3 regions of the Agromyces sp. Root1464 genome follow, and region 1 is predicted to be linked to each of the others. Evidence: predicted binding sites of a transcription regulator. Region 1 holds the regulator's gene; each other region holds the start of a gene.

Region 1 (9,574 bases):
GGCGCGCGGTCGAGCAGGATGCGCGTGCCGGTGTCGAGGTGCTCGGGACTGAAGACGCCGCCCGAGGTCGAGAGCGACAGCTCGCGGCCGGCGAGCGTCACGGAAATGGTGCGGAGAGTGGCCTCGCCGCCCGGACGAGAGGAGAAGTAATGGTCGGAGGCCATACAGGGGAACCTATCGCAGCGATGGGAACTAGGGTTAACGCGATGAATGACGCCGAACAGAACTCCGCAGACGACGCCGTCGAGCGGGTGCTCAAGGGTGCAGAGACCAAAGCCGGCGTGACCCGCTTCGGGTCCGATTCCGCCGAGGCGCTCATGTCGCCCGACTCGGTCGACCTGTTCGGCTCCGACACCGACGGCGAGCAGTACGACCGCGAGGCACGGGCCGGTCTGCGCCGCGTCGGAGGACTCTCCACCGAACTCGAAGACGTCACCGAGGTTGAGTATCGGCAGCTGCGTCTCGAGAACGTCGTGCTCATCGGCGTGTACTCGCAGGGCTCGCAAGACGAAGCCGAGAACTCCATGCGAGAACTCGCCGCCCTCGCCGAGACCGCGGGCGCGCGCGTGCTCGACGGCGTGCTGCAGCGCCGCCCGCACCCCGACCCCAGCACCTACCTCGGCCGCGGCAAGGTCGACGAGCTGCGGCACATCGTCGCCTCGCTCGGCGCCGACACGGTCGTCGCCGACACCGAGCTCGCGCCGAGCCAGCGGCGTGCCCTCGAAGACGCCATCAAGGTCAAGGTCATCGACCGCACGGCCGTCATCCTCGACATCTTCAGCCAGCATGCGAAGAGCCGTGAAGGCAAGGCCCAGGTCGAGCTCGCACAGCTCGAGTACCTGCTGCCGCGACTGCGCGGCTGGGGCGAGTCGATGTCCCGCCAGGCCGGTGGCCAGGTCGGCGGGGCCGGGGCGGGCATGGGTTCCCGCGGCCCCGGTGAGACGAAGATCGAGCTCGACCGCCGCCGCATCCACTCACGCATGGCGAAGCTCCGCAAGCAGATCGCGAACATGAAGCCGGCCCGTGAGGCTAAGCGGGCCAACCGCAAGCGAAACGCCGTGCCGTCGGTCGCGATCGCGGGTTACACGAACGCGGGCAAGTCGAGCATCCTGAACCGCATCACCGGCGCCGGGGTGCTCGTCGAGAACGCACTGTTCGCCACGCTCGACGCGACCGTGCGACGCAACACCACGGCCGACGGCCGCGTCTACACGATCGCCGACACCGTCGGCTTCGTCCGCAACCTCCCGCACCAGCTCGTCGAGGCGTTCCGCTCGACGCTCGAGGAGGTCGGCGACTCCGACCTCATCGTGCACGTCGTCGACGCCGCCCATCCCGACCCCGCCGGACAGATCGCCACGGTGCGAGACGTCATCGGCGAGGTCGGCGCGCGTGACATCCCCGAGCTCATCGTCTTCAACAAGGCCGACCTCGTGACGCCCGAAGACCGCCTCGTGCTGCGCGGGCTCGAGCCCGGCGCGATCTTCGCCTCCGCTCGCACCGGCGAGGGCATCCCCGAGGTGCTCGAGGCCATCGCGCGCATGATGCCCGACCCGGCCGTCGAGATCGACCTGCTCGTGCCGTACGACCGCGGCGACGTCGTGTCGACGCTGCACGAGACCGGTCGCGTGCTCTCGATCGAGTACGACGAGGACGGCACCCGCGTGCGAGCGCTCGCGTCACCCGAGCTGGCCGGCCAGCTCGAGGAGTTCTCGGCGACCTCCGCAGGTCGCTGACCCTTCTCGCGTCACTGTGCGTCACAGTCGTGACATCACCGTGCACCCCGCGTATCGTCGCTCCTGATCGATCAGTGACCGGCCGAAGCAGGTCACTTGGAGCGACCGCCGAGCCCGGCACCCGCCCGCGACATCCACCCGCCGTTCCGGCCGGGGGAACGCGGCCTGCCGTGTTCTTCCCGTTGCCGCTCGCCACGCAGGAGCACCATGGCATCGACCGCAACCGACGGCTCTTCCCGTGGGAGCTCGCCGCGGGCACGCGCCGTTGCATCGACCGCAACCGACGGCTCTTCCCGTGGGAGCTCGCCGCGGGCACGCGCCGTTGCATCGACCGCAACCGACGCATCGGGCGCAGACTGTACGCCCCGACTGCCGGTCTCCTTCGAACTCTTCCCGCCGCGCACCGATGCGGCAGCGCTCGCCCTCGGCCGCACGATCGACCGGCTCGCCGAGGTCGACCCCGCATTCATCTCGGTCACGTTCGGCGCCGGGGGAAGCTCGCGTGCCCGATCCCTGACGGTGCTCCGCTACATGCTCGAGCACACCCATGTCGAGCCGATGGCCCACCTGACCTGCGTGGGCTCCTCGCACCTCGAGGCCAACCGCCTCGTACGCGAGTTCCTCGACGCCGGCATCACGAGCTTCCTTGCCCTGCGCGGCGACCCGCCCGCTGATGCCGACCCCGATGCGGGCATCGGCGACCTCGGCAGCGCAGCAGAACTCGTCCAGCTCATCCATCGGGTGCAGGAGGAGCGGGAGCCGTTCGCGCAGGTCGGGGTTCCCGGTAACCCCGGCGCCTCGCGCATCAGGGCCCGGCCCCGGCCCGAGCGCGTCGCGGTCGCGGCGTTCCCGACGGGACATCCGCGGTCGCGGAACCTCGGGCACGACGTCGACACGCTCCTCGCGAAGGAGATCGCCGGCGCCAACCTCGCGATCACGCAGCTCTTCTGGCGGGCCGACGACTACTTGGGCTTCGTCGAGCGCGCTCGAGCGGGCGGCGTCACGATCCCGATCCTTCCGGGCATCATGCCCGTCACGACGCCCTCGCGTCTCGCCAGGCTGACGGAGCTGACGGGCGTCGAACCGCCCGCATCGCTCTCCATCGACCTCGAGATCGAACCGGATGCCGCCGGGCAGACGGAGCTCGGCATCGCCTTCGCCACCCGGCTCGCCGCCGAGGTGATCGCGGGCGGTGCACCCGGCCTGCATCTCTACACCTTCAACCGCCATGAAGCCGTGCTCGACGTCGTCGACCGGCTCGGACTTCGAACCGACCGGTTCGCCGATGAGAGGAACACCGCACGATGACCACCCCCGCACCCGCCTTCCCCGACGCGACCATCCTGGGCTACCCTCGAATCGGTCGCCGCCGCGAGCTCAAGCGGGCCGTCGAGGCGTTCTGGGCCGGCTCGATCACCGCCGAGGAACTCGAGAACCAGGCCGCCGAACTGCGCGCGGCGACCCGGGAGCGCCTGGCCGCCCTGGGCCTCGCCCGCACCGGCTCTGCGATCCCCGAGACGTTCTCGTTCTACGACCAGGTGCTCGACGCCGCCGTCGCCGTCGGCGCGGTTCCGGCGCGCTTCGCCGCCCTGGCGGACGAGCAGGGGCGACTCGACCTCGCCGCCTACTTCACGATCGCCCGCGGTGTCGGCGACGACGCCCCGCTCGAGATGACGAAGTGGTTCGACTCGAACTACCACTACCTCGTGCCCGAGATCGGCCCCGACACCGTGTTCTCGCTGCACGCCGAGCGCATCCTCGCCGAGTTCGCCGAGGCGAAGGCGGCTGGGTTCACGACTCGGCCCGTGATCGTCGGTCCCGCGACCTTCCTGCTCCTCGCGAAGGCAGCCGACGGCGCCCCGGCCGGCTTCGCACCGATCGACCGCCTCGCCGATCTCGTGCCCGTCTACGCAGCGCTGCTCGAGCAGCTCGCCGCCGCCGGTGCGGAGTGGGTGCAGCTCGACGAGCCCGCTCTCGTGAGCGAGAGCATCGATGTCGATCGCGCTCGGGTGATCGAGTCCGTCGGCATCGCCTACGACGCGCTCGGCGCACTCGATGCCCGCCCGTCGATCTTCGTCGCGGCACCGTACGGCTCGCTCGATGACGCCCTGCCCGCGCTCGCTGCGACCCCGGTCGAGGCGATCGGCCTCGACCTCGTGCGCGGCTCGCTGCCCGAGGGCCTCGACCCCGTCACGGCCGAGTCGCTCGCGGCGAAGACCCTCGTCGCGGGCGTCATCGACGGCCACAATATCTGGCGCGGCGACCTCGCCGCAGCCTTCGATCGGGTCGCGGCCGTGCAGCACCTCTCCGCGGCCGTGTCCGTCTCGACCTCGACGTCGCTCCTGCACGTGCCGCACGACGTCGCCGATGAAGACGAACTCGACGCCCGACTCGTCTCGTGGCTCGCGTTCGCCGACCAGAAGGTCGGCCAGGTGGCCGTGCTCGGTCGCGGTCTCGTCGAGGGACGCGACGCGATCGAGGGCGAGCTCGCCGCGGCATCCGCAGCTCTCGCCGACCGCGACGCCGCACCCGGCGTGCGCGAGCCGTCGGTGCGCGACCGTCTCGCGGGCCTCGCCGAGCAGGACTTCGCCCGCGTGAGCTACGACGAGCGCGTCGCGGCGCAGGAGTCGCTGGGGCTGCCCGAGCTGCCGACCACCACGATCGGGTCCTTCCCGCAGACGGCCGAGATCCGCCGGGCGCGCGCCCGGCTCGTGAGGGGCGATCTGTCGGCTGCCGACTACACGGCGCTCATGCGCGCCGAGATCGAGCGCGTCGTGCGGCTCCAGGAGGAGCTGGGCCTCGACGTGCTCGTGCACGGCGAGCCCGAACGCAACGACATGGTGCAGTACTTCGCCGAGCTGCTCGACGGCTTCGCGGTCACGAAGCACGGCTGGGTCCAGTCGTACGGCTCCCGCTGCACGCGACCGTCGATCCTCTGGGGCGACGTCTCACGGCCCGCGCCGATGACGGTCGAGTGGTCGAGCTACGCCCAATCGCTGACCGAGCTGCCGATGAAGGGCATGCTCACCGGCCCGGTGACGATCCTCGCCTGGTCGTTCGTGCGCGACGACCAGCCGCTCGGCGACACCGCGCGCCAGGTGGCGCTCGCGCTCCGCGATGAGATCACCGACCTCGAGACCGCGGGCATCCGCATCATCCAGGTCGACGAGCCCGCCCTTCGCGAGCTGCTGCCGCTGAAGCTCGCCGATCAGCCCGCCTACCTCGACTGGTCGGTCGGCTCGTTCCGCCTCGCGACCGGCGGTGCCGTACCCGGCACGCAGGTGCACACCCACCTCTGCTACTCGGAGTTCGGCGTCGTCATCGACGCGATCAAGAACCTCGACGCCGACGTCACCTCGATCGAGGCGGCGCGAAGCCGCATGGAGGTCGTCGACGACCTCGAGTCGAGCGGCTTCGACCACGGCATCGGCCCGGGCGTGTACGACATCCACTCGCCGCGCGTGCCCGGCGTCGCCGAGGTGCAGGCGCTCCTCGAGCGTGCCGCGGGCGCGATCCCGGCGAACCGGCTCTGGGTCAACCCCGACTGCGGCCTGAAGACCCGCGGGTACGACGAGACCGTCGAGTCGCTGCGGCACATCGTCGAGGCGACGGTCGCGGTGCGCGCCGAGCTCGCCGCTCCGGTGCTCGCCGGCTAGCACGATCAGAGCGGATGTCGCGGCTCGCGGCATCCGCTCCACGATCCGAGCGGATGTCGCGGCTCGCGGCATCCGCTCGGCTCATGCCGGGGTGATGCACAGGAGCGACGCGTACCGTCGAGGCATGCAACTCGCGGTCCACGAATCCGGCGGGGGTGCGCGCACCGCGATCCTCATCCACGGCATCATGTCGGACTCGCGCGCCTGGCATCGCGTCACCGCGGAGCTCGAAGCGCAGGGATTCCGCGTGCTCGCGGTCGACCTCGCCGGCCACGGCCGCAGCCCGCGGGCGGTGCACTACTCGCCCGCCGGTTGGGCCGGCGACGTCGTCGAGACGCTCGAGCCGCTCCTCGACGGTCCGCCCGACATCGTCATGGGCCACTCGCTCGGCGGGCTCGTCGCGAGCCTCGTGGCCGACCGGCTCGCTCCGCGAGCGGCGATCTACATCGATCCGGCCTTCTCGTTCCCGAAGGGCGTCAAGGGCTGGGCCTTCAAGGCCTTCTTCGCCGTCGCGCCGCGGCCCAAGCGGTCGGCACTCGTGCGGATGAACCCGAAGTGGAGCGCCGTCGACGTCGACATCGAACTCGCGACGCTGCGCGACTGGGACAAGCGCACGATCCTCGGCTTCACCGACACCCGGCCGCTCGTGCCGCCGGCCCGGCTCGTGGCGCCGACGCTCGTCGTGCTCGCCGAGAAGAGCCTGCTCATCACGGCGAAGGTCGCCCGCCAGCTGCGTCATCAGGGCATGACGGTCGAGACGGTGCAGGGCACCGGGCACACCGTGTTCCGCGACGATCACGCCGGGTTCATGGACGCCGTGCTCGGGTGGCTGCGCGAACTCGCGCCGGCGACGCCGGAACCCGTGCCGGTCGGCATCCGTTCCGCCGTATAGCGGGAGTCATCCGCTCGGTCGTCAGACGGAGCGCAGCACCGCGACGATCTTGCCGAGCACCTCTGCGTGGTCACCGACGATCGGCTCGAACGCACTGTTGCGGGGGAGCAGCCAGGTGTGCCCGTCGCGCTGGCGGAACACCTTGACGGTGGCCTCGCCGTCGAGCATCGCGGCGACGATCTCGCCGTTCTCGGCGGTGCGCTGCGACCGCACGACGACCCAGTCGCCGTCGCAGATCGCGGCGTCGATCATGGAGTCGCCGACGACCTTCAGCATGAACAGCTCGCCCTTGCCGACCAACTGCCGGGGGAGGGGGAAGACCTCGTCGACCTGCTGCTCGGCGGTGATGGGGACGCCCGCGGCGATGCGCCCGACGAGTGGCACCATCGCCGCATCGCCCACCGGCGTGGGGTCGGACTGCGTGGCAGGCCGATCGGTCACGCCGGGCAGCTCGATGAGCACCTCGAGCGCGCGAGGCCGGTTGGGATCGCGTCGGAGGTAACCGGCGAGCTCGAGCTGGTTCAGCTGGTGGGTCACGCTCGACAACGAGGAGAGCCCGACGGCGTCGCCGATCTCGCGCATGCTCGGCGGGTAGCCGCGGCTCGACACCGAGCGCTGGATCATCTCGAGGATGGCGATCTGCTTCGCGCTCAGACTCTTGCGGCGGCGAGGCCTGCCTGCTGCCTGCACGTCGTCGATGTCGGTGCTCAACGTCTCCGCCCCTCGTAGCGGCCGCGAGGCCGGATGTCGGTGGTGTCTGGTCGACTGTCTTCCAGACATTCGAAACTGTATCCGTCTCGCGTGCGTGCGGCAAACATCTGTTCGAGTGTGTCGGAGATCCGGTTCCCCGGGTTTCCGGAGTTCGATCCTTGCATTGTTCGAAATTCGAATGTATGTTCGGAACAGAGTTTCGCATCCGGTCCTCCCGGCCGAGGGCCGGATGCGACTCCTACAGGAGGTGTGACATGAGCGCAGCGATCGCAACGACCGGCTTCCAGGCCTCGCGGGCCCTCCCGCGCGACTTCGACACGAGTGTGCGAGCTCAGGGCGTGTACACGCAGACCGGCGTGGCGCAGGCGCCGAGCGCCGTGGTGCGCACCCGCCTTCGCCTGACCCGCCGCGGTCGCGTCGTCTTCACCGTGCTCGCAGCGCTTCCGCTCGTGGTCTGGGTCCTCGTGCTCGTCCTCGGCTCGGGCGCCGCCGCCGCCGACGTCGACTCCGCGGGAGCGACCTTCGAATACGTCACGGTCGGTCAGGGGGATTCGCTCTGGGCGATCGCCGAGGCGATCGACCCGAGCGGCGACGTGCGCGAGGTCATCGCCGAGATCGTCCGGCTCAACGGCCTCGACGACGCGGTCGTCGAACCCGGGCAGCGTCTTGCGCTGCCGCTCGCTCCGTGACGATCGTCTGAAACACGGCGCCGGGCCTCGTTAGGCTTGCAGGGTGACGAGTCTCGAAGACCTCCCCATCCGCGACGACCTCCGTGGTCGAGCCCCCTACGGGGCTCCCCAGAAGGCCGTTCCGGTCGCACTCAATGTCAACGAGAACACGCATCCGATTCCCGAGAATGTCGCGCACGACGTCGTGGCCCGCGTCGCGGCGGCGATCATGACGCTCAACCGGTACCCCGACCGCGAGTTCTCCGCACTGCGCCAGGCCCTCGCGGATTACCTCGGGCACGGCCTCGACCCTGCGCAGATCTGGGCGGCGAACGGCTCCAACGAGGTGCTGCAGCACATCATGCAGGCCTACGGCGGGCCGGGTCGTTCAGCGCTGGGATTCGCGCCGACGTACTCGATGTACGGCCTGCTCGCCTCGGGCACCGGCACCGAGTGGATCACCGCCGGCCGCGACGACGAGTTCGAGCTCAGCCCCGCGACGGCCGTCGCGGCAGTGCGAGAGCACGACCCCGACATCGTGCTGCTCTGCGCGCCGAACAACCCCACGGGCACTCCGCTCTCGATCGAGACGATCGAGGCGGTCGCCGACGCCGCCCGCGGCATCGTCGTCGTCGACGAGGCGTACTTCGAGTTCGCCGAACCCGGCACCCCGAGCGCACTCACCCTGCTCGCTGGGCGGCCGCGACTCCTCGTCTCGCGTACCATGAGCAAGGCCTTCGCATTCGCCGGCGCGCGCGTCGGCTATCTCGCCGGAGACCCTGCGGCGATCGATGCGCTGCGCCTCGTGCGCCTGCCGTACCACCTGTCTGCCCTGACGCAGGCGGCGGCCCTCGGTGCCCTCGCCCACTCCGACGAGATGCTGGCGATGGTCGACGAGATCCGCGCGCAGCGCGAGCGCATCTCGGCCGAGCTCGCCCGGCTCGGATTCCTCCCGTACCGCAGCGGTTCGAACTTCGTGCTGTTCGGCGGCGTCGACGACCCGCATGCGGTGTTCGAGCAGCTGCTCGCGCGCGGCATCCTGATCCGCGAAATCGGCATTCCCGGCCACCTGAGGGTCACCGCGGGAACGGAGGCCGAGACCACGGCCTTCCTCGAAGCGATCGCCGTATCGGCCCCGAATAGGATTGCCTCATGACCGCATCGAGCCCTTCGCGCACTGCCCGGGTGCAGCGCGAGACGAGCGAATCCAGCATCGACCTCTCGATCGACCTCGACGGCACGGGGTCGAGCGACATCGAGACCGGTGTCCCGTTCTACGACCACCTGCTCACGGCGTTCGCGAAGCACTCGCTGACCGACCTCACGGTGCGGGCGAGCGGCGACCTCGAGATCGATGTGCACCACACGGTCGAAGACGTCGGCATCGTGCTCGGGCAGGCCATCAGGCAGGCGCTCGGCGACAAGCGGGGCATCTCGCGCTACGGCGACGCACTCGTGCCGCTCGACGAGGCGCTCGCGCAGGCGGTCGTCGACATCTCGGGCCGCCCATTCCTCGTGCACACGGGCGAACCGGTCGGTTTCGAGTACCACCTCATCGGCGGCCACTTCACCGGCTCCATGGTGCGGCACGTCTTCGAGGCGATCGCGTACAACGCGGCGCTCACCGTGCACGTGACCGTGCTCGGGGGCCGCGACCCGCACCACATCGCCGAAGCGGAGTTCAAGGCGTTCGCGCGTGCCTTCCGTCAGGCCAAGGCGTTCGACCCGCTGGTGTCGGGCGTGCCGTCGACCAAGGGTGCGCTGTGACGCGCAGCCGTCGCGTCGTCGTGCTCGACTACGGTTCGGGCAACGTGCACTCGGCCGCGAAGGCGCTCGAGCATGCGGGTGCAGAGGTCACCGTCACCGCCGATCGTGCGGCGGCGCTCGAGGCCGATGGACTGCTCGTGCCCG
Region 2 (9,574 bases), on a different contig from region 1:
GGTCGCGGCCGGCCAGTACTCGCCCACGGTCGCGAGCCCGGCCACGAGGTAGACGCCGGCGAGCACGACGAAGGTGCCGACGACGACCCCGGCGAACCGGGCGAACGCCCCCTTCGGTGCGCGGATCTGGAAGTGCCGTCTGGTCACGACCAGCATGACGATGATGCCGATCGGCAGTGCGAGCACCGCGACGGCCCACACGACGAGCTCGCCGAGATCGAACACGGTCCAGGTGCCGTCGTCGACGTCGGCCGTCGTCACCGTGACGTCGTAGGCCGTGCGGGCGAAGAGCAGGATCGCGGCGTTCACCGCGATCGCGAGCCAGCGCGCGAAGCGGCGACCGTGGCGCAGCCCCCACGCGGCGACGAGCAGGAGCAGCACCGGCACGAACGACAGCAGGAACATGCCGAATCCCTGCGCGCTGAGCAGTGCGAGCTGGGCGGTGCACGACTCGGATGCCGCGGCGGCAGCCGTGGCCGCCTCCCCGCCGCACGTGGCCATCACGGCTGCGAGCTCGAGCGGCTCGTCAGCGAAGAGGTACGAGCCGAAGGCGAAGGGCGTGAGCTCGGAGCGGTTCACGAGGGCGACGATCGGACCGACGGCGGTGACCGCGACGACGGCGGCCACGAGCGTGCGGGTCTCACGGTGGGAGCTGCGCTTGGCCGAGAGGGTCGAGGCGTCGCGAGTCAGCACGGCGCCGAGCAGGTAGCCCGCGATCGCCGCGACCAGTCGGTAGGCATTCGACGAGTCGCCGTCGTAGAGCACGAACACGAGGATGAAGGCGATCGTCACGACTCGGATGCGTCGGCGCCACAGCCTGCCCATGAACGCCGTGGCCGTCATGAGTGCGCCCACGATGCCGGCGAGCGGGTCGAGCGTCAGGTCCGCGGCGGTGCCGGTCGCCCACCACTCGCCGGCGAGGGAGCCGACCCACTGCAGGAGCGTTCCCACCGCGACGCCGATCGCACCCGTCACGAGGAACGCGACGATCGTGCGCCACGTGCCCATGCGTCGCTCGGCGACGCCGAGCAGCACGAGTGCCGCGAGCACGCCGAACACGAGCTGGAACGGGTCGAACGGGATGACGAGCGCCGTCGCGACGGTCCACCACTGCCGACCGTCGACGGTCGTGATCACCCCGGCCGCCCACGTGGTGGCGGTCTCGTCGGATGTGGCGCCGAAGAACGTGCCCGTCACGAGCGCCGTCACGACGAGCAGCACCGCGACGGCGATGCTGAAGGGCACGCGACGGATGAATCCGCCGAGCGCCTCCGCCGTCGAGCGCAGACGCCCGCTCGGCTCGAGGTCCTCGGTGTTCTCGGCGTCTCCGACACGCCCAGTCGTCTCGGTCATGGCGCCGACAACCCGAGTCGCGGAGAGAGCACGTCGAATCCCTTCTCGAGGCCGCCCGTGAGCGCCACGACGTCGTGGTCTGCGCCGGGCACGAGGAACAGCGTCGTCTGCATGGCCGCGGCCGTCGCGGCATCCGCCAGTCGTTCGGTGCCGCTGACGAACGCGAGGTCGTTCTCGCCGACCGTGAAGACGGCCGCCGAGTCGGGGTACGGGGCCTTCGCCGCCATGATGTTCGCGGGCTTCACGAGGTCGTAGGCGAACCGGTCGCCGCCGAAGATCTCCGCGAGCACCTCGTCTGGGTTTTCGGCGCCCGCGTACTCGACGGGGGAGACCGCGAGCAGGTTGCCGAACACCTCGGGGTACTTCGCGCCGAAGTAGGCGGCGCAGCCGCCGCCGTTCGAGTACCCGGCGACGGTCGTGAACGTCGCGCCCTGCAACACGCCGAGTCGCTGCCTGGCCCACGGCACGACATCCTGCATGACGTAGCTCTCGACTTTGCCGAGCTCGCTGTCGAGGCAGAGCGGATCGGCTGAGGGGTCGCCCAGCTGGTCGATGACGAGGGCGATCGGTGCGAGTCCGTCGTGGTCGGCCGCGAAGTCGTCGAGCACCTCGCCGATGAAGCTCGCATCGGGGTCGCCGGGCTGGCCCATCATCATGACGACGAGGGGGAGGCGCGGGGCATCCGTCACGAGCGCGGCGGGCGGCAGGTAGATCTGGGCGGGCCGGGCCTCGAAGCCCGACAGCGTGTTCGGCACGCCGCCCTGCACGATGCCGACCTCTCCCGACTCGGGCATGTCGGGCGGTGGCGTCCACGTCGCGTACAGCGGTTCCGCCGGTTCGGCGATCGTCGCGGGGTCGGGCACGGGCGGGTCGATCGTGTCGGCGGTCGAGATGTGGAACATCGAGCCGAGCGTCGGATTCAGTCCGTATGCGGCGTTCACGCCGAACGCCGCAGTCGCCGAGAACAACGGGATCGCGAGCAGGGCGATGAGCTTGCGCCACCACCGCGAGTACCAGAGGTTCCAGATCGCCACCGTGATGCCGGCGAACGCCGCCGGCACCCAGAGCCACGCCGAATCATCGACCGGGCCGCCGAACGCGTCGAGCACGTTGACGCCGATCCAGAGCACCGCGACCCCGATGAGCGAACCCACGATGAGCAGCACGATGACCGTCAGCACCCACGACCAGCCGGGGCCGCGGAACAGCAGGTACAGGAACACCAGCGCCGCGAGGCCGTACACCGCGACGACGAACGGGCCGTCGATCACGTTCAGTTCCCAGATGAGATCCCACACCGTCGCCCCCTCGGCCATGGTCGTGATGGGCACAGCGTACCGACCGTGCGCTCGTTCGTGGCGGCACCCGCCCGTAGGATGGTGACACCGTGTCGTTTTCCGGCATTCGCCCGTCTTCGGCATTCGCCTTCGCCCGATCCCCAGGACCATTGGAGCCACCGTGGCCGCACCCAGCCGTCTCGAATCCGTCATCGCCCTCGCCCAGCACCGGGGGTTCGTCTTCCAGGCCGGCGAGATCTACGGCGGATCCCGCTCCGCGTGGGACTACGGCCCCCTCGGCGTCGAGCTGAAGGAGAACATCAAGCGGCAGTGGTGGCGGTACATGGTCACCGGTCGCGACGACGTCGTCGGTCTCGACTCGAGCGTCATCCTGCCGAAGCAGGTCTGGATCGCCTCCGGGCACGTCGGCGTCTTCACCGACCCGCTCGTCGAGTGCCTGCACTGCCACAAGCGGTTCCGTGAAGACCACCTGCTCGAGGCCTTCGAGGAGAAGAAGGGTCGCGCCCCCGAGAACGGCATGGGCGACATCGCGTGCCCGAACTGCGGTACCCGCGGTCAGTGGACTCCGCCGCGCGACTTCAACATGATGCTGCAGACCTACCTGGGCCCGGTTCAGGATGAATCGGGGCTGCACTACCTCCGCCCCGAGACCGCTCAGGGCATCTTCACGAACTTCGCGAACGTGCTGCAGGCCGCTCGCATGAAGCCGCCGTTCGGCATCGGTCAGATCGGCAAGTCGTTCCGCAACGAGATCACGCCCGGAAACTTCATCTTCCGTACGCGCGAGTTCGAGCAGATGGAGCTCGAGTTCTTCGTCGAGCCCGGCACCGACGACCAGTGGTTCGAGTACTGGCTCGACTACCGCTGGCAGTGGTACGTCGACCTCGGCGTCGACCCCGAGAACCTGCGTCGCTTCGAGCACCCCGCAGAGAAGCTGTCGCACTACTCGAAGCGCACCGTCGACATCGAGTACCGCTTCGGCTTCACCGGTGGTGAGTGGGGTGAGCTCGAGGGCGTCGCGAACCGCACCGACTTCGACCTCACGACCCACTCGGAGCACTCGGGCAAGGAGCTGTCGTACTTCGACCAGTCGAAGAACGAGCGCTGGATCCCGTACGTGATCGAGCCCGCGGCCGGTCTCACCCGCTCGCTCATGGCATTCCTCGTCGACGCGTACCACGTCGAAGAGGTGCCGAACGCGAAGGGCGGCGTCGACACCCGCACGGTGCTGCGCCTCGATCCGCGTCTCGCGCCGGTGAAGGCCGCCGTGCTTCCGCTGAGTCGTAACGAGAAGTTGTCGCCGCTCGCTCGTGAGGTCGCCGCGTCGCTGCGCAAGCACTGGAACGTCGACTTCGACGATGCCGGTGCCATCGGGCGTCGGTACCGTCGGCAGGATGAGATCGGTACGCCGTTCTGCATCACGGTCGACTTCGACTCGCTCGACGACAACGCGGTGACCGTTCGCGAGCGCGACAGCATGGAACAGGTGCGCGTGCCGCTCGCCGAGCTCGAGGGCTTCCTGGCGTCGCGCCTCGTCGGCGCGTAGCGGGAGCTGCACGGCGAAGGCGGGCTTTGCGCCGCGCGTCGCGGGAGCTGCACGACGAAGGCGGGCTTTGCGCCGCGCGTCGCGGGAGCTGCATGGCGAAATCTGCAGCGCCGGCATCGGGCTCGCCCGTCCGGGGCGCCTGAGACCGGTTTCCAGCGAGATCGGTTTCCACGTGTCCGGGTTGTGCCGTGTCCGGTTTCCGGCGCGCCGGTAACCGCCACGTCTTCGTACGCCGGCGTCCGCTCGCGTCCGCGCGTTCAGGCTCCGTCGACTCCCGTGCGCCAGCCGCCACCGCGCTCGAGTATTCGCCGCGCTGAGCCGCACTGGGCCGCGCTGGGCAGAGCTCTACCCAGCGACCGGAAGCACTCGTTCAGGCTCGGCCGGCCTCGCTCGGACAGATGCGAGGTGGGGCCGCGCCGGATCGACAGGATCCGCGAGCCGGGCATCGCCCGGGTTCGCGAGACGCTCCGGGTCGACCGGATTGATGAGATCTGCGGGCGTCTTCGCTCGCATCAATCTCGGGGTCTGGTCTGGATCGACGCCCGGCGGAGGTATGAGCCAGTAGTTCGTGCCGGTGCGCCGCACCTCCCAACCCTGATTGTGGTACCTGAGATGATCTCGACGGCAGAGCAGGATGCCGTCGGCCAGATCGGTGCGCCCGCCGTCGCGTTGCCAGTGGTCGATGTGATGGGCTTCGGTCCAGGAAGGCGGGCGAGTGCAGTCGGGATCGAGACATCCGCCGTCGCGAATTGCGAGTGCCGTCTTCTGCTTGTCGGTGAAGAGTCGCTCGTCACGGCCGAGGTCGAGGCAGGCGCCGTCGGCATCGAAGAGGACCGGCAGGTAACCCTCGCAGAGCCCCGTGCGGATGTCGACGAGCGGAACGCGGTCGGGGTGGCCCTCGATGGCGCCCGAGCCCTCGCCCGTACTGAGTGAGACCGCGTTCACGATGAGTCGGACCGATGGCTTCTTGTCGTTGAGCAGGCGGGTCGGGTCGACACTCGCGCCGGCACGGAGCAACTGCACGAGGCCTTCGGCCGCGTCGCGCTCGCGCGTCGCACGAGCATCGGAGAAGGCTGCGTCGCCCCGCACCGGATCGCCGAAGCTGCGTCGCACAGGGGCCGCCGTGCGTCGAGGATGGGTGAGCTGGTCGAACACCGCCTTGATGAGCATGCCGCTCTCGGCGTCGAGTTCGAACTCCCCGCGCACCATGCCGTCGGGCTTCACCCACACGCGCCAGAACTGCGCCTCACGCTGGTGCTCGGTGCGCGCGGCCACGCCGGCGGCGTCGATGCGATCGCGCGCTTGACGGGCGAGGCGACGAGCCGCGTCGGCGTGCAGCCCGCGACGGTCGGCCAAGATGCTCGCGAGTACGGATGCCAACGCCGAGGCCAACGCCGACTCGTCGGCATCGCCGCCGGGTTCACCGAGCCCGGAACGGATCGCGTCGGCGACCGCCACGGTCAGCACCCCGCTGGCCACGGCACGGCTCAATTCGGAGAACCACGGCGCGACCGGTTCGGGCACGACCGCGGCGAGCTCGGGATCATCGAGTCGTGCGAGCTCGAGCTCGGCGACCGCCTCGGTCTCGGCGACCATGCGGCCGACCCCGACGAGAGCGGCGGTCTCACGTTTCGACGAATGCGTGATCGACTGCAGCAGATCGCCCGCGCTCGCGTGGCCGGTGCGCTGAGCGAGCCCTTGCAGCCCGAAGGCGACTTTCGAACGCCGCACCACCTCGGCGGCCGCGAGAGCCTGGGCTCGCTCGACCTCGTGCCGGAGCGCGGTGATGGCCTCGACCGCCTCGACGAGGGCGCGATCGTCGAGCGCGCTGAAGGTGCTCGACGACGGTGCGCACGACGACATCAGGGCGGTCAGACCGCTGAAGTCGGGGAGCGCTTCGGCCATGTTCCATTGTCTCGCGGGCGGCCGACATTCGAACGTATGTTCCACAGTCTGTGGATAAGTCTGTGGAGAATCGGTGGTGACGGGGCGGTGAGGGCGAGGAAGGGCGAGGGTGGTGGGGCGAGGCGGTGACGGGGCAGTGAGGGCGAGGCGGTGAGGGCGAGGAGTGTCGAAAGTGGGGGCAGGGAACGGGAAGTGCCTGCCTACTCCCGAGCGCCCGCCCACTCGCGCCGCAGCACGCCGTACAACGCCGTGTCCTGCCATTCGCCGTCGTTGTACTGCTCTTCGAGGATCGTCGCCTCGCGTCGCATGCCGAGCCGCTCGCACAGCCCGGCGGATGCCTCGTTGCGCGCGTCGAGGAATGCCTGGATGCGGTGCGGCCGCAGCATCTCGAACGCGAAGTCCCTGATGGCGATCGCGGCCTCGCGGGCATAGCCCTTGCCCTGGAAGTCGGGATGAACGACCCAGCCGAGTTCGAGCTGAGCGTGCTTGGCGCTCGAGACGCGCACCATCATGTCGCCGATCACGCGGTCGCGCGCCGTCGAGCTCGTCGGCTCCGCACCGATCGGCTCCCCACCCGTCGGCGCCGTACCGGTCGACATCGCACCCGTCGACATCGCCCCGGTCGACATCGCACCCGTCGACGCCCCACCCGTCGACTCCTCGACCGACGGCACGCCGGGCAGCGTCATCGCGAGCACGAAGAAGTCGCCATCACCCTCGAGCACCCGTGCGGCGGCGCGCTTCGCCGTGTGCTCGTACGCCTCGGCGCGGTCGCGCTCGGGCCACGGCAGGTACCTCAGCACCTCGGGGATGCGCTGGTACTCGAAGACGTCTGGCGCATCGGATGCCTCGAGCGGCCGCAGCACGAGACGCTCCGTGTTGATCGGCGTCTCGGTGAGCGCGGTCGCATCGAAGGGGAACCGCAGCGCGGGTGGCCCGTCGGCGGCTGCCGCGGCGGCGCGGTCGAGTGCGGTCGGCGCGGTCGTGGTCGTGGTTACGGGGTCAGGCGTGGCGTTCTCGTGCATCGTCACGAAGCGTAGCGCGCGCCTCCGACGTGGCGGCCGAGGCATCCGCTGCGGGGGTGACGCCGAAGATGGCGGCGATGCCGTCGATCCAGGCCTGCTGCTCGCCGGCGCGCGCGAGTTCGCGCGAGCGCACCATGGGCGTGTGCAGCAGCACGCCGGCCATGTGGCGCAGGGCCTCCTCGGTGCGTCCATCGGCGTCGCCGCGCGTGCGGGCGCGTTCGATCTCGCCGTCGAGCAGGTCGAAGACGTGGCGCCGGAGGGCGACGACGGCGGGCGCGACATCCTGCTCCTCGCGGGACTCGCCGAAGGCCCGGGCCGCTCCGCCGACGATCGCGCGCGCGGCATCCGTCGCACCGAACTCTTCCAGCGGGGCGTGGATGCGGATCGTCTCGAGGTCGAGCAGTTCGACGCCGTGCACCTCGACGACGTCGGGCGCGACGTTGCGGGGAAGGCCGAGGTCGATCACGAGCTGGCGCTCGACGGGGGCTTCGGCGGGTCCGGCGACGAGGCCGAGCGGCCGAGCGGCAGCAGCAGTTCCGGCAGCAGCAGAACCGGCAGCAGCAGAACCAGCGGATGCCCCGAACCCGGCCCGGCCCGCTTCGAGCAGCGCGCGGTCGACGACGTGGTGCTCGGCCGTCGTGCACGTGACGATGACGTCGGAGGTGGCGGCCGCCGCAGCGACGTCGCGATGCCCGACCGCCTCGATGCCGTGGCTCGTGGCGAACTTCGCGGCGCGGCCGGAGGGGGAGAAGACGCGCACGTCGGTGACGCCGCGGTCGCGGAGCGCGGCGAGCGAGGCCCCTGCGAAGCGGCCCGTGCCGACGAGCAGCACGCGAGTGGCCGACCAGTCGGTGATGCGGCTCTCGGCGAGTTCGAGCGCGAGGCGCACGACCGAGCGGCCCTCGTTGCCGATGCCGGTCTCGTTCTTCACGCGGCGCGAGATCTGCGAGGCGCGCTGGAAGAGTCGTTCGAGGTCGGGGGTCGTCGTGCCCTCGGCGCGGGCTCGCTCGAGCGAACGGCGCACCTGGCCGGCGATCTCTCCTTCGCCGACGACGACCGACTCGAGGCCCGAGGCCACTGCGAAGAGGTGGCCGGCGACCGCGTTGCCGTGTACGAAGCCGAACGTCGAGCGCAACTCTTCGGGCTCGAGGCCGGCGACGGCGCCGACCGAGCGGATGGCCTCGTGCACCGCGGGCACCGGCGAGTCGCCCTCGGCTGCGTCAAGGTCGAGGTACGCCTCGAAGCGGTTGCAGGTGGCGACGACGACGGCACCCTGCACGGCGGAGTGGCCGTTGCGGATACGGGGACCGGCGGCGTCCGCGGTCGCTGAGAGACGCTCGAGCATGTCGAACCCGGCGTTCTTGTGACTCGCGGTGAGGCAGATGAGCACGAAGGGATTCTACTCGCCGTCGAATCCGGGTTCGCCCAGAGCGACTCCGAGGGAAACTCAGCGACCGGCGAGCGCCCCCGCGTTCTGCGGGATGATCTGGATCGGCGCCGTGAGCGGCGGCAGTTCGAGGCCCTCGGCCGCGAGCGCTTCGCGGTGCTTGGCCTTCCAGCTGCGAACCACGGCGAAGAACGGGGCGTCGGAGAGCGCGTACCGGCCCGGTCGTTCCGCGGCGAGCACGATCGGCAGCTCGACGCTCACGCCGGCGCGGCGCACGCGCAGCACGAGCACGGAGAGCACCGTCTCGCCCGCGATGAGCGAATCGCTGCGGATGCCGCGGACCTCGCGCCACGCGAAGTGCGCGGCGCGACGCGGGCGGCGCCCGCCGTTCCAGAACGCGACGCCGAGTTCGTCGGCCACGATCGAGTAGCGCGCCGCGAGTGCGATCGGCGGCGCGTCATCCGTCGTCAGCTCGTTCAGGCGGGCGACGAGCTCACGGCGACGGATGCCGCAGCTCACCTCGCCGCGAACGCTGGCCTCGAGGGCGCGGCGACGGGAGCGGGCCCGGCCCAGCTCGCCGAGGCGCACGAGCATCCAGACCAGCGCGGTGATGAGCGCGAGCACGGAGACGCCGACGGCGATGCGTTCGCCGCCCGGGATCTCGGGGAGTCGGAACATCACGCGGTCGAGGAAGCCCGATCCGGCGATGAGCGCTCCGATGACGATCGCGGCGGCGGCGGCGACCATGAAGGTGACGCCGGTGCGATGCGGTGCGGCCGCGTTCATCGCATGGCTCGCGTGGCTCGGGGAGCGGGGTATGGCAGGCGGGGGGACGACAGGCGCAGTGGGGACATGTGATTCTCCGTGGGATGCGGAGGCGCACGTGCCCGGGGACTCGTGCGTCGTCGTGCTCGGGGGCGCACAACGTCTCGACCATAGCGCTGATGGGAGCGCGAATGTAAGGCTTCCGAACGAATCGGCCGAACGAGTCCCGGTCGTCCTGCTGTTACCCCTCAGCAGCCGCCTTGATCGAGCGCAGGCGGCTCTCCCACCCCTGTGC
Region 3 (9,574 bases), 530 kb from region 1:
AGCACCTCGACCGGGCGCGGCGTCAGGCGTTCGCTCGTTCGGAGCTCGAGTCCTCGGAGTTCGACGTGCTTTCAGCGCTGCGCCGTGCGGGCTCCCCCTATCGGCTCTCCCCCAAGCAGCTCCTGCAGCAGACGCTCGTCTCGAGCGGCACGATGACGAACCGCATCGACCGGCTCGTCGAGCGCGGGCTCGTGAACCGGCAGACCGACCCGAACGACGGGCGCGGCATCCTCGTCGAGATGACCTCTGCCGGGCTCACCCGCGTCGATGCGGCGATCACGCGCCTCGTCGACGCCGAGGCCGAGCTGCTCCGCAGCCTCCCGGCGGCGGAGCAGAAGCGGCTCGCCGGCTTGCTGCGCAAGCTCAGCCTCGGTTTCGACTGAGGCGAGGCCGCGCGGCGAGCGGGTCGACCGCCCGGATCGATTCGCTCGATTCGATGCAGCATCAGCGTTGTTGATAATGATTTTCATTAACGATACCGTGACGTCGTGAACACACCGAACAGACGATCCCCTTTCCGATTCGCGGCCGTCGCGGCCCCGGTGCTGGCGCTCGCGTTGGCGGCCTGCGCGAGCCCTGCCGACGGCGATGGCGGCACCGCCGAGGCATCCGAAGCCCACTCGACCGAGGCCGAGGTGAGTGCGCCGCGCGTCGTCGTGAGCTATGACGGCGGCGTCCTCGTACTGGAGGGAGACTCGCTCGAGACCGTCGACGACGTGCCGCTCGACGGATTCCTCCGCCTGAACCCCGCCGGCGACGCACGCCACGTGATCGTGTCGACGGATGACTCGTTCCGCGTACTCGACACCGGGGTCACGATCGAGGAGCACGGCGACCACGCCCACTACTACGCCGAGTCGCCGGAGCTCACCGCGACCGAGTTCGCGGCTGAGCACCCGGGCCACGTCACGACGCACGCCGGCACGACCGCGCTCTTCGCCGACGGCACCGGGCGCGTGCAGCTCTTCGACCCGTCGACGCTCGAGGGCGGAGCACCCGAGCTGACCGAGTACGAGAGCCCTGACGCGCACCACGGCGTCGCGGTCGCGCTCGAGGGCGGCGCACTGCTCACGACGCTCGGCACGAGTGAGAGCCGCTCCGGCGCCGTCGTGCTCGACACCGACCGCGCCGAGCTCGCCCGCACGGAGGACTGCCCCGGCGTGCACGGCGAGACCGTCGCCGCCGACGAGGTCGTCGTGCTCGGCTGCGAGAACGGTGCGGTGCTCTACCGCGACGGTGCCTTCACCAAGATCGCCGCACCCGACGCCTACGGCCGCATCGGGAACCAGGCGGGGTCCCCAGAATCGGCGATCGTCCTGGGCGACTACAAGGTCGACGCTGAGGCGGAACTCGAGCGCCCCGAGCGGGTGAGCCTCATCGACACCGAGACGGCGACCCTGCGTTTCGTCGAGCTCGGCACGAGCTACACGTTCCGCTCGCTGGCCCGGGGCCCGCACGGCGAGGCCCTCGTGCTCGGCACCGACGGGGCCATCCACGTCATCGACCCCGTTGCGGGGACCGTCTCGGCACGCTTCGATGTGATCGCCCCGTGGACCGAGCCGGTCGACTGGCAGGAGGCCCGGCCCTCGCTCGAGGTCCGCGGTCAGCGCGCGTACGTCACCGACCCCGCTACCTCAACGGTGCACGTCGTGGACCTCGAGTCCGGCGAGATCACGGCGAGCGTCGAGCTGCCGCACGTGCCGAACGAGCTGTCGACCGTCGGCGACTGAGCACAGCGGATGCCGCGGGCCCACGCGTGCCCGCGGCATCCGCTCGCCTGCGTCCGGTTGCTGCACCCGGCCCAGCCTTGCCAGCCCCGCCCCAGCCGGGTCAGCCCACCCCAGCCGGGTCAGCCCACCCCAGCCGAGTCAGCCCACCCCAGCCGCGGCAGCCTAGCTGCTGTCAGCCCGGCCCAACCCTGGCAGGCCGGCCCGCGTCACGAAAGTTCTCCACAACGCTCGAACATACGTTCGATTATTGATAGAATGGCGTCATGCCATTCGCACTCGAAAACGCCAGCTCGTCTGGTATTTCGCCGAGCGAAGACGGCGTGGGTGCCGACCGGGAGCGGTCGCCGTATGCGTTGGCGCAAGACGGCCTGGCCCAGCTCGTGAACGCGGCGGTGCAGGCGCAGCGCGTCGAAGCGATGAATGCGGCGATGCGAGTCGACGTGGTGTTCCTGACGGTGTCGTTCGCGCTCCGCGCCGAGCGGGCGTTCGTCTCCCCGAACCTCTCACCTGCACGGCGCCGAGAGCTTGCGCGCCGCAGCGTCACCGCCGAACTCGCGACCGCATTGCACGTCCCCGAGAGCACCATGCAGCGTCAGATCGACGATGCATGGGCGTTGTCGACGCAGCTTCCCGCCACGTTGTCGTCGCTCCGCGAGGGATCGCTCAGCATGCAGCATGCGCGGGTCATCGTCGAGGCCGTGGCCGAGCTCGACGACGAGCCGCGCGTTCTGGCCGAACTCGACGAACAGCTCGCGCGATTCGCGTCCGATCACACGGCCGCCGCTGTTCGCCGCAAGGCGCGCTCGTTGCGCGAAGAACTGCAGGCGCAGTCGGTCGCCGATCGGCACCGAGCAGCCCGCCAGAAGCGCCGCGTCGAGATCGAGCCCGCCCTCGATGGCATGGCCTGGCTGCATGCCCTGCTGCCGGCCGCCGACGCGCTCCTCATCAAAGACCGCCTCGATCGTGTCGCACGAGAGGCCGGCGAGTGCGCCGACGATGTGAGCCGTCTCGGTTCGGAGCCCGCCGGCGAACATGCCGTGCGGATCGTGGCCTCGACGAACGACCAGATCCGTGCCGACGCACTCCGCGATCTGCTGCTGTACGGCGGGCTCGGCGACGACTCCGCGTTCGCCGCCGCCTGCGGCCGCGTGCGGCCGAGCGTGCACGTCACCGTTCCGGTGCTGACACTCATGGGCTCCTCGACGGAGCCCGCGCTCCTCGACGGCTACGGCCCGATCGACCCCGAGGCCGCACGCAGGCTTGCTGCCCAGGCGCCCTCCTTCGTGCGACTGCTCTCCGATCCGGTGACGGGCACCGTGCTCGACGTGGATCGCACCAGCTATCGACCGCCGGCTGACTTGAAGCGGTGGCTGCAGGTGCGCGACGGCACGTGTCGGTTCCCGGGCTGCAATCGCAACGCAAGTCGCAGCGAACTCGACCACAGCATCGATTGGGCCGACGTCGGCCGAACGGCCTTCGACAATCTGGCGCACCTCTGCTCGCTCCACCATCACCTCAAGCACGAGACATCATGGTCGATGCGACATCTGGCCGGTGCCGTGCTCGAGTGGACCTCGCCGTCCGGCCGGGTGCATCGCACCCACCCTGCACGCACAATGTCGAGGATGTCGAGTCGAGCTGATGATGCTCGAGCCGCCGAGTCGCCGCCCTTGACGACCCCGCCCGATGCGGCAGCCCAACTCAGATTCGCCGAAGCTCCGCCGTTCTGACAGGCGAGTCGGTGATTGCGGTTGCGCCGTCCATGCGACTCCACTGATCCAGGTGACTCGCCGCGTCAGGTGCTGCGCGCTGACTTCACTGACACTGCTGACGCCGCTGACGCCGCTGACGCAACAATGCCAGTCACCTCCGCCTCGCTACCGGCGCATGACCTTGCGGGCCAGCCAGTTTCCGAGGAACTGCACGCCCTGCACGAACACGACGATGATGATGACGGCGGCCCACGTGATCGCCGGCTCGAACTGGCGGTAGCCGTAGACGAGCGCGAAGTTGCCGAGGCCGCCGCCGCCGATGAAGCCCGCCATCGCCGTCATGTCGACGATTGCGACGAGCACGAAGGTGTACCCGAGGATGAGTGGCCCGAGCGCCTCCGGGATGACGACCGTACGGAGGATCCGGAGCGGTCCGGCGCCCATCGCGCGGGCCGCCTCGATCGCTCCGGGCGACACGGTGAGCAGGTTCTGCTCGACGATTCGGGCGATGGCGAACGAAGCCGCGATCGAGAGCGCGAAGATGAGCGCGTCGTTGCCGATGCCGGTGCCGATCACGAGCCGTGAGAGCGGCTGCACCGCGGCGATGAAGATGATGAAGGGGATCGGCCGGAAGAAGTTGATGACGACGTTCACGATGTTGAACACCGCGCGATTCGAGAGCAGGCTCCCCGGTCGCGTCGTATAGAGCACCGTGCCGAGCAGCAGTCCCCCGAGCCCGCCGATGAGGAGGGTGAGCGCCGCCATGTAGAGGGTCTCGGCCGCGGCGACCCAGAACTCCGACCCGAGTTCGAAGAGACGATCCATCACGGCACCTCCGTCACGTCGACGCGGGAGGATATCTCGGCGAGCACCGCGTCGACCGCGGCATCCGCGCCCCTGATCGCGAGGGTGAGGTGTCCGAACGCCCGGCCCTGGATGTCGTTGATGCCGCCGTAGACGAGCTCGAACTCGATGCCGGCGGTCGCGAGCGCGACGAAGACGGCGGCCTGCGACGCGTCGCCGTCGCGGAACGAGATCGTGACGATGCGGCCCTCGTGGCGTTCGCGCAGCACGGCAAGCTCGGCCGGCGAGGGGGTGCCCTTCACGACGGTGCCGACGAAACGCTGCGACGACGGGTTCTGCGGGTTCGAGAACACGTCGAACACATCGCCGTGCTCGATCACGCGTCCGCCGTCCATGACGGCGACCTTCGTGGCGATGGACTGGATGACGTCCATCTCGTGAGTGATGACGATGATGGTGACGCCGAACTCGCGGTTCACGCGCTTCAGCAGTTCGAGCACCTCCTGGGTGGTCTCGGGGTCGAGTGCGCTCGTCGCCTCGTCGGCGAGCAACAGCCGCGGCGAGGTCGCGAGGGCGCGGGCGATGCCGACGCGCTGCTTCTGCCCGCCCGAGAGCTGGTCGGGGTAGTTCTTCGCCTTGCCGGCGAGGCCCACGAACTCGAGCAGCTCGGCGACGCGCGCCGAGATCTCGCCCTTCGACGCCCCTGCCACCTGCAGCGGGTACGCGATGTTCGCCCACACCGTCTTCGAGTTGAAGAGGTTGAACTGCTGGAAGATCATGCCGATTCCGAGCCGGATGCCACGGAGCTCGCGTTCCGGCATGGTCGTGATCTCGCGGCCGTCGACCTCGATCGAGCCCGACGTCGCGGGTTCGAGCGCGTTCACGAGCCGAACGAGCGTCGACTTGCCGGCACCCGAATAGCCGATGATGCCGTACACGTCACCGGGTTCGATCTCGAGGCTCACGCCGTCGATCGCGACGACGGGCGGGGCGCCCTTCTCAGGTGCCGGGTACGTCTTGGTGACGTTGCGCAGGGCGACGAGCGCCATGGTGTTCTCCTCTGCGACGCAGAAATGTCGTGAACGCGAACGGGGCGGTGGGCACCAGTGCGGTGCTCACCGCCCGAACGGCGGGTACGGAACGCGCGAGCGCGATCAGCCCTTCGCGGCCTTGGTGTCGGCCTCGACCTTGGCGAGCGACTTCTCGAGGTCGGCGACCGGCGTCGTCACCGCGACCGCCGTGTTGCCGGACGCCTCGAGCAGGCCGGCCTGCACCTCGGGGTCGGTCTGGAAGATCTCGACGAGCTTCTTGTAGGTCGCGTTGTCCTTGTCTTCGGCACGGGTGGCGAAGATGTTGACGTACGGCAGCGCGTTCGGGTCGCTCGGGTCGTCCTGCGCGATCGCGTCCTCGAAGGTGAGTCCGGCGTCGGCGACGAAGTCGTTGTTGATGACGGCCGCGGCGAGGTCCGGCAGCGAGGTCGGCGTGAGCGAGGCCTCGAGGGCGGTGACCTTGACCTTCGATGCCGACTCGTCGACGTCGGCGAGGTCGGAGAAGATCGTGCCGCCGCTCTTCAGCTCGATGAGGCCGGCCGACTGCAGCACGAGCAGCGCACGTGCCTGGTTCGAGGCGTCGTTCGGCACCGCCACGGTCTCGCCCTCGGGGATGGCCTTCACCGAGTCGTACTTCGTCGAGTAGAGCCCGAGCGGGTAGATCGCGGTGGCGCCGATGGGGGCGAGGTCTTCGCCGGCCGACACGTTGTAGTCGGCGAGGTAGACGATGTGCTGGAACTGGTTCAGGTCGAGCTCGCCCTCGGTGGTGGCGGGATTCGGCTGGGCGTAGTCGGAGAAGTCGACCAGCTCGATCTCGATGCCCTCGTCGGCTGCGGCCTCTTCGAAGGCGGCCCACTGCGGGTCGGCCTTTCCGACGACGCCGATCTTGATGACGTCGTTCGCGTCGCCTTCGCCGGCGGCCGGAGCGGCGCAGGAGGCGAGGCCGAAGACGAGCGGCACTGCGGCGAGTGCGGCGATGAGCTTCGCCTGACGGGAGGACGGGTGCTGACGTGACATGTGGGTTCCCTTTCGCTGGAGCGCACGCGACCGGGTGCTGTTGGCGTGGAGCAGGCATGGCTCCGCCACTGCTGGTGAACGGTGGGGGCTTCGATGCCGCGATCGCGGGTGCAAGAACAACGCTAGGCGAAGATTCTTTTCTCACCCGACGCCGGGGTCACAGTGCGTCACAGCTTCTGCGACGTCAGGCCTCCAGCGACTCGGAAACTTCGAGCCAGCGGGTTTCGAGATCGGCGACGGATGCCTCGAGCTCGCGCAGCGAGTCACCGAGCGCCGCCAGGCCGACGTAGTCGCCCTGGTCGTGCACCGCGAGCTTCTCGTGCGCCGCGGCGATCTGGACCGAGAGCTTCTCGAGCTTGCGGTCGATCGATGCCAACTCCTTCTCGGCGTTGCGCCGGTCGGCGCCCGCGAGCGAACTCGCCGCTCCCCCGGCCGTCGGCTTCGCGGCCGCAGACGAGGTGGAGGCCGCGTGCGACGACGTCGACGTGCCGGCAGGCGCGTTGGCCGCGACATCCGCTGCCCTTCGCAGTTCGAGGTACTGCTCGACGCCACGCGGCAGGTCGCGCACGTGCCCGTCGAGGATGGCGAACTGGCGGTCGGTGACGCGCTCGATGAGGTAGCGGTCGTGGGAGACGACGAGCAGCGTGCCGGGCCACGAGTCGAGCAGGTCCTCGATCGCCGCGAGCATGTCGGTGTCGAGGTCGTTCGTCGGCTCGTCGAGGATGAGCACGTTCGGCTCCTGCAGCAGGATGAGCAGGAGCTGCAGGCGCCGCTTCTGACCGCCCGAGAGGTTCTTCACGGGGGTCGACAGCTGCGCGGTCGTGAAGCCGAGCCGCTCGAGGAGCTGCCCGGGCGTCATCTCCTTGTCGCCGACCTGATAGCTCGATCGCTGCTCGGCGACGACCGCGGAGACTCTCGAATCCGCCCACTCGGTGAGCTCGTTCAGTTCCTGGCTGAGGGTCGCGATGCGCACGGTCTTGCCGCGCTTGACGCGGCCGCTCGTCGGCTCGACCGCGCCCGTCACGAGTCCGAGCAGCGTCGACTTGCCCGCGCCGTTCACGCCGAGGATGCCGGTGCGCTCGCCGGGCGCGATGCGCCATTCGACGTCGTTCAGCACCGTGCGGGTCGCCGGTTCGCCCGTGACGGGGTCGATCATCGGGAACTGCACCGAGACGTCGATGAGGTCGACGACGTCCTTGCCGAGGCGCGAGACCGCGAGCCGGTCGAGCTCGACCTTGTTGCGGATGGGCGGCTCGTTCGCGATGAGCTCGTTCGCCGCGTCGATGCGGAACTTGGGCTTCGACGTGCGAGCGGGCGGGCCGCGGCGCAGCCAGGCGAGCTCTTTGCGCATGAGGTTCTGCCGCTTCGCCTCGGATGCCGCGGCGGAGCGGTCGCGCTCGACGCGCTGCAGCACGTAGGCCGCGTAGCCGCCCTCGAAGGGCTCGACGATGCCGTCGTGCACCTCCCACGTCGCGGTGCAGACCTCGTCGAGGAACCAGCGGTCGTGGGTCACGACGACGAGGGCGCCGGAGTCGGCGGGCCAGCGGCGCTTCAGGTGTCCGGCGAGCCAGGCGATGCCCTCGACGTCGAGGTGGTTCGTGGGCTCGTCGAGGAAGACGACGTCCCAGTCGCCGACGAGGAGGGCGGCGAGTCCGACTCGGCGGCGCTGTCCGCCCGAGAGGCTCGCGATCTGCCCGTGCCACGGCACGTCGCTCAGGAGGCCCGCGATGACGTCGCGCACCTTGGCGTCGCCCGCCCACACGTGCTCCTCGATGCCGCCGACGACGAACTCGGCGACCGTCTTGCCCGGGTCGACCACGTCGGCCTGGTCGAGCGTGCCGATGCGGATGCCGCGGCGGTGCGTGACCCGCCCGCCGTCGGCCGTGAGCCGGCCGTCGAGGAGCTTCAGGAGCGTGGACTTGCCGTCGCCGTTGCGGCCGACGACGCCGATGCGGTCACCCTCGTCGATGCCGAGGGTCACCTCGTCGAAGACGACGCGCGTCGGGAATTCGAGGTGCAGGCGCTCGGCGCCCAGGAGATGTGCCATGTCCCCCTGAGTTTACGTGCAGCGGGCTCGCTCGCAGCGACGCGGGCCCGCCTTGCAGCTGCTCAGCCCGAGATGATGCGCGCCCCGTGCACGGCCCCGTGCACGTGCACGGCGTGCAGGCGTGCGGCCGAGAGGGCGACCTGCAGTTCGAGCGCGGAGTCGGTGTCATCGACCAGGAACGCGATGGTCGGGCCCGACCCCGAGACGAGGCCGGCGAGCGCCCCATGCGCGGCCCCGAGATCGAGGATGCCGCCGAGTCCGGGAGCGAGGCTCAGCGCCGCCGCCTGGAGGTCGTTGTGCAGCGACTCCGCGAGGCGTCGGGCGTCGCCCGCACGCAGCGCCTGCAGCACCGCCGCGTCGACCACCGGCGCCGTGCCGTCGTGCACGAGGCCGAGCCGGGACTCGCGCTGACGGTCGAGCTCCTGGTAGACGGCGGGAGTCGACAGGCCGAACTCCGCGACCGCGAGCACCCAGTGGAACGAGCCGGTCGCGAGCGCGGGGCTGAGCTGATCGCCGCGACCGGTGCCGATCGCCGTGCCGCCCGAGAGCGCGAACGGCACGTCGGCGCCGAGCTTGGCGGCGAGGGCGTGCAGTTCCTCCTTCGCGAGTGCGGTGCCCCAGAGCGCGTCGCAGGCCACGAGGGTCGCCGCGGCATCGGCGGATCCGCCGCCCATGCCACCGGCGATCGGCACGTGCTTCTCGATCTCGAGGTGCACGCCGCCCGGTACTCCCGCCGTGCGCGCGAGGAGCTTCGCGGCCTTGATGGCGAGGTTCGAGCGATCGGTCGGCAGGCCCGAGGTGTCGACGGTGCCGCCGAACGAGACGCTGAACTCGTCGTCGGGCCAGGCGCGCACGTCTTCGTAGAGCGAGACGGCCTGGTAGGCGGTGGCGACGTCGTGGTAGCCGTCGGCCTGCACCGCGCCGACCCGCATGAAGAGGTTGATCTTGCCGGGTGCCCGAACGTGCACTGCCTCGTCGGTCGCCGCGATCGTCATGACTCCACGCTAACCGACCGCTTCGACGGCCACCGCGCCGAGCCATCCGCGCAGGGTCTCCTTGGCCTCGGCGAGGTCGTCGCCGTTCGGCATGCGACCGCGCACGAGGCCGATGGAGGTCTTGCCCGCGCCGCGGGCCGACGCCGAGGCGAGCAGGAACTCCCCGCTGTCGAGTGGGAAGCGAGCGGTCGGGTACTTCGCCGCGAGATTCAGGGCGAGC

What was found. Region 1 encodes LexA, which represses DNA repair genes until DNA is damaged. Its sites were predicted from a motif close to TCGAACANNTGTTCGA; they were not measured.
Region 2: the regulator LexA is predicted to act here: its motif matches at 6,131-6,146, upstream of ASD23_RS04300 (HNH endonuclease signature motif containing protein).
Region 3: the regulator LexA is predicted to act here: its motif matches at 1,959-1,974, upstream of ASD23_RS18215 (HNH endonuclease signature motif containing protein).

Annotation. Positions count from the first base shown of each region.
Region 1 is NZ_LMFU01000003.1:29,644-39,217, reverse strand. It holds gene ASD23_RS15810 (class I SAM-dependent methyltransferase) at 1-164, opposite strand, end outside; gene hflX (GTPase HflX) at 207-1,736, shown strand; gene ASD23_RS15800 (methylenetetrahydrofolate reductase) at 1,944-3,044, shown strand; gene metE (5-methyltetrahydropteroyltriglutamate--homocysteine S-methyltransferase) at 3,041-5,392, shown strand; gene ASD23_RS15790 (alpha/beta fold hydrolase) at 5,517-6,284, shown strand; gene lexA (transcriptional repressor LexA) at 6,306-6,983, opposite strand; gene ASD23_RS15780 (LysM peptidoglycan-binding domain-containing protein) at 7,250-7,684, shown strand; gene ASD23_RS15775 (histidinol-phosphate transaminase) at 7,728-8,819, shown strand; gene hisB (imidazoleglycerol-phosphate dehydratase HisB) at 8,816-9,430, shown strand; gene hisH (imidazole glycerol phosphate synthase subunit HisH) at 9,427-9,574, shown strand, end outside.
Region 2 is NZ_LMFU01000001.1:928,191-937,764, reverse strand. It holds gene ASD23_RS04315 (rhomboid family intramembrane serine protease) at 1-1,353, opposite strand, end outside; gene ASD23_RS04310 (alpha/beta hydrolase-fold protein) at 1,350-2,684, opposite strand; gene ASD23_RS04305 (glycine--tRNA ligase) at 2,812-4,197, shown strand; gene ASD23_RS04300 (HNH endonuclease signature motif containing protein) at 4,543-6,102, opposite strand; gene ASD23_RS04295 (GNAT family N-acetyltransferase) at 6,303-7,127, opposite strand; gene ASD23_RS04290 (glutamyl-tRNA reductase) at 7,105-8,517, opposite strand; gene ASD23_RS04285 (hypothetical protein) at 8,575-9,300, opposite strand; gene ASD23_RS04280 (ArsR/SmtB family transcription factor) at 9,521-9,574, opposite strand, start outside.
Region 3 is NZ_LMFU01000003.1:562,772-572,345, forward strand. It holds gene ASD23_RS18205 (MarR family winged helix-turn-helix transcriptional regulator) at 1-383, shown strand, start outside; gene aztD (zinc metallochaperone AztD) at 489-1,730, shown strand; gene ASD23_RS18215 (HNH endonuclease signature motif containing protein) at 1,994-3,460, shown strand; gene ASD23_RS18220 (methionine ABC transporter permease) at 3,608-4,267, opposite strand; gene ASD23_RS18225 (methionine ABC transporter ATP-binding protein) at 4,267-5,295, opposite strand; gene ASD23_RS18230 (MetQ/NlpA family ABC transporter substrate-binding protein) at 5,401-6,312, opposite strand; gene ASD23_RS18235 (ABC-F family ATP-binding cassette domain-containing protein) at 6,497-8,359, opposite strand; gene ASD23_RS18240 (4-(cytidine 5'-diphospho)-2-C-methyl-D-erythritol kinase) at 8,422-9,354, opposite strand; gene ASD23_RS18245 (hypothetical protein) at 9,364-9,574, opposite strand, start outside.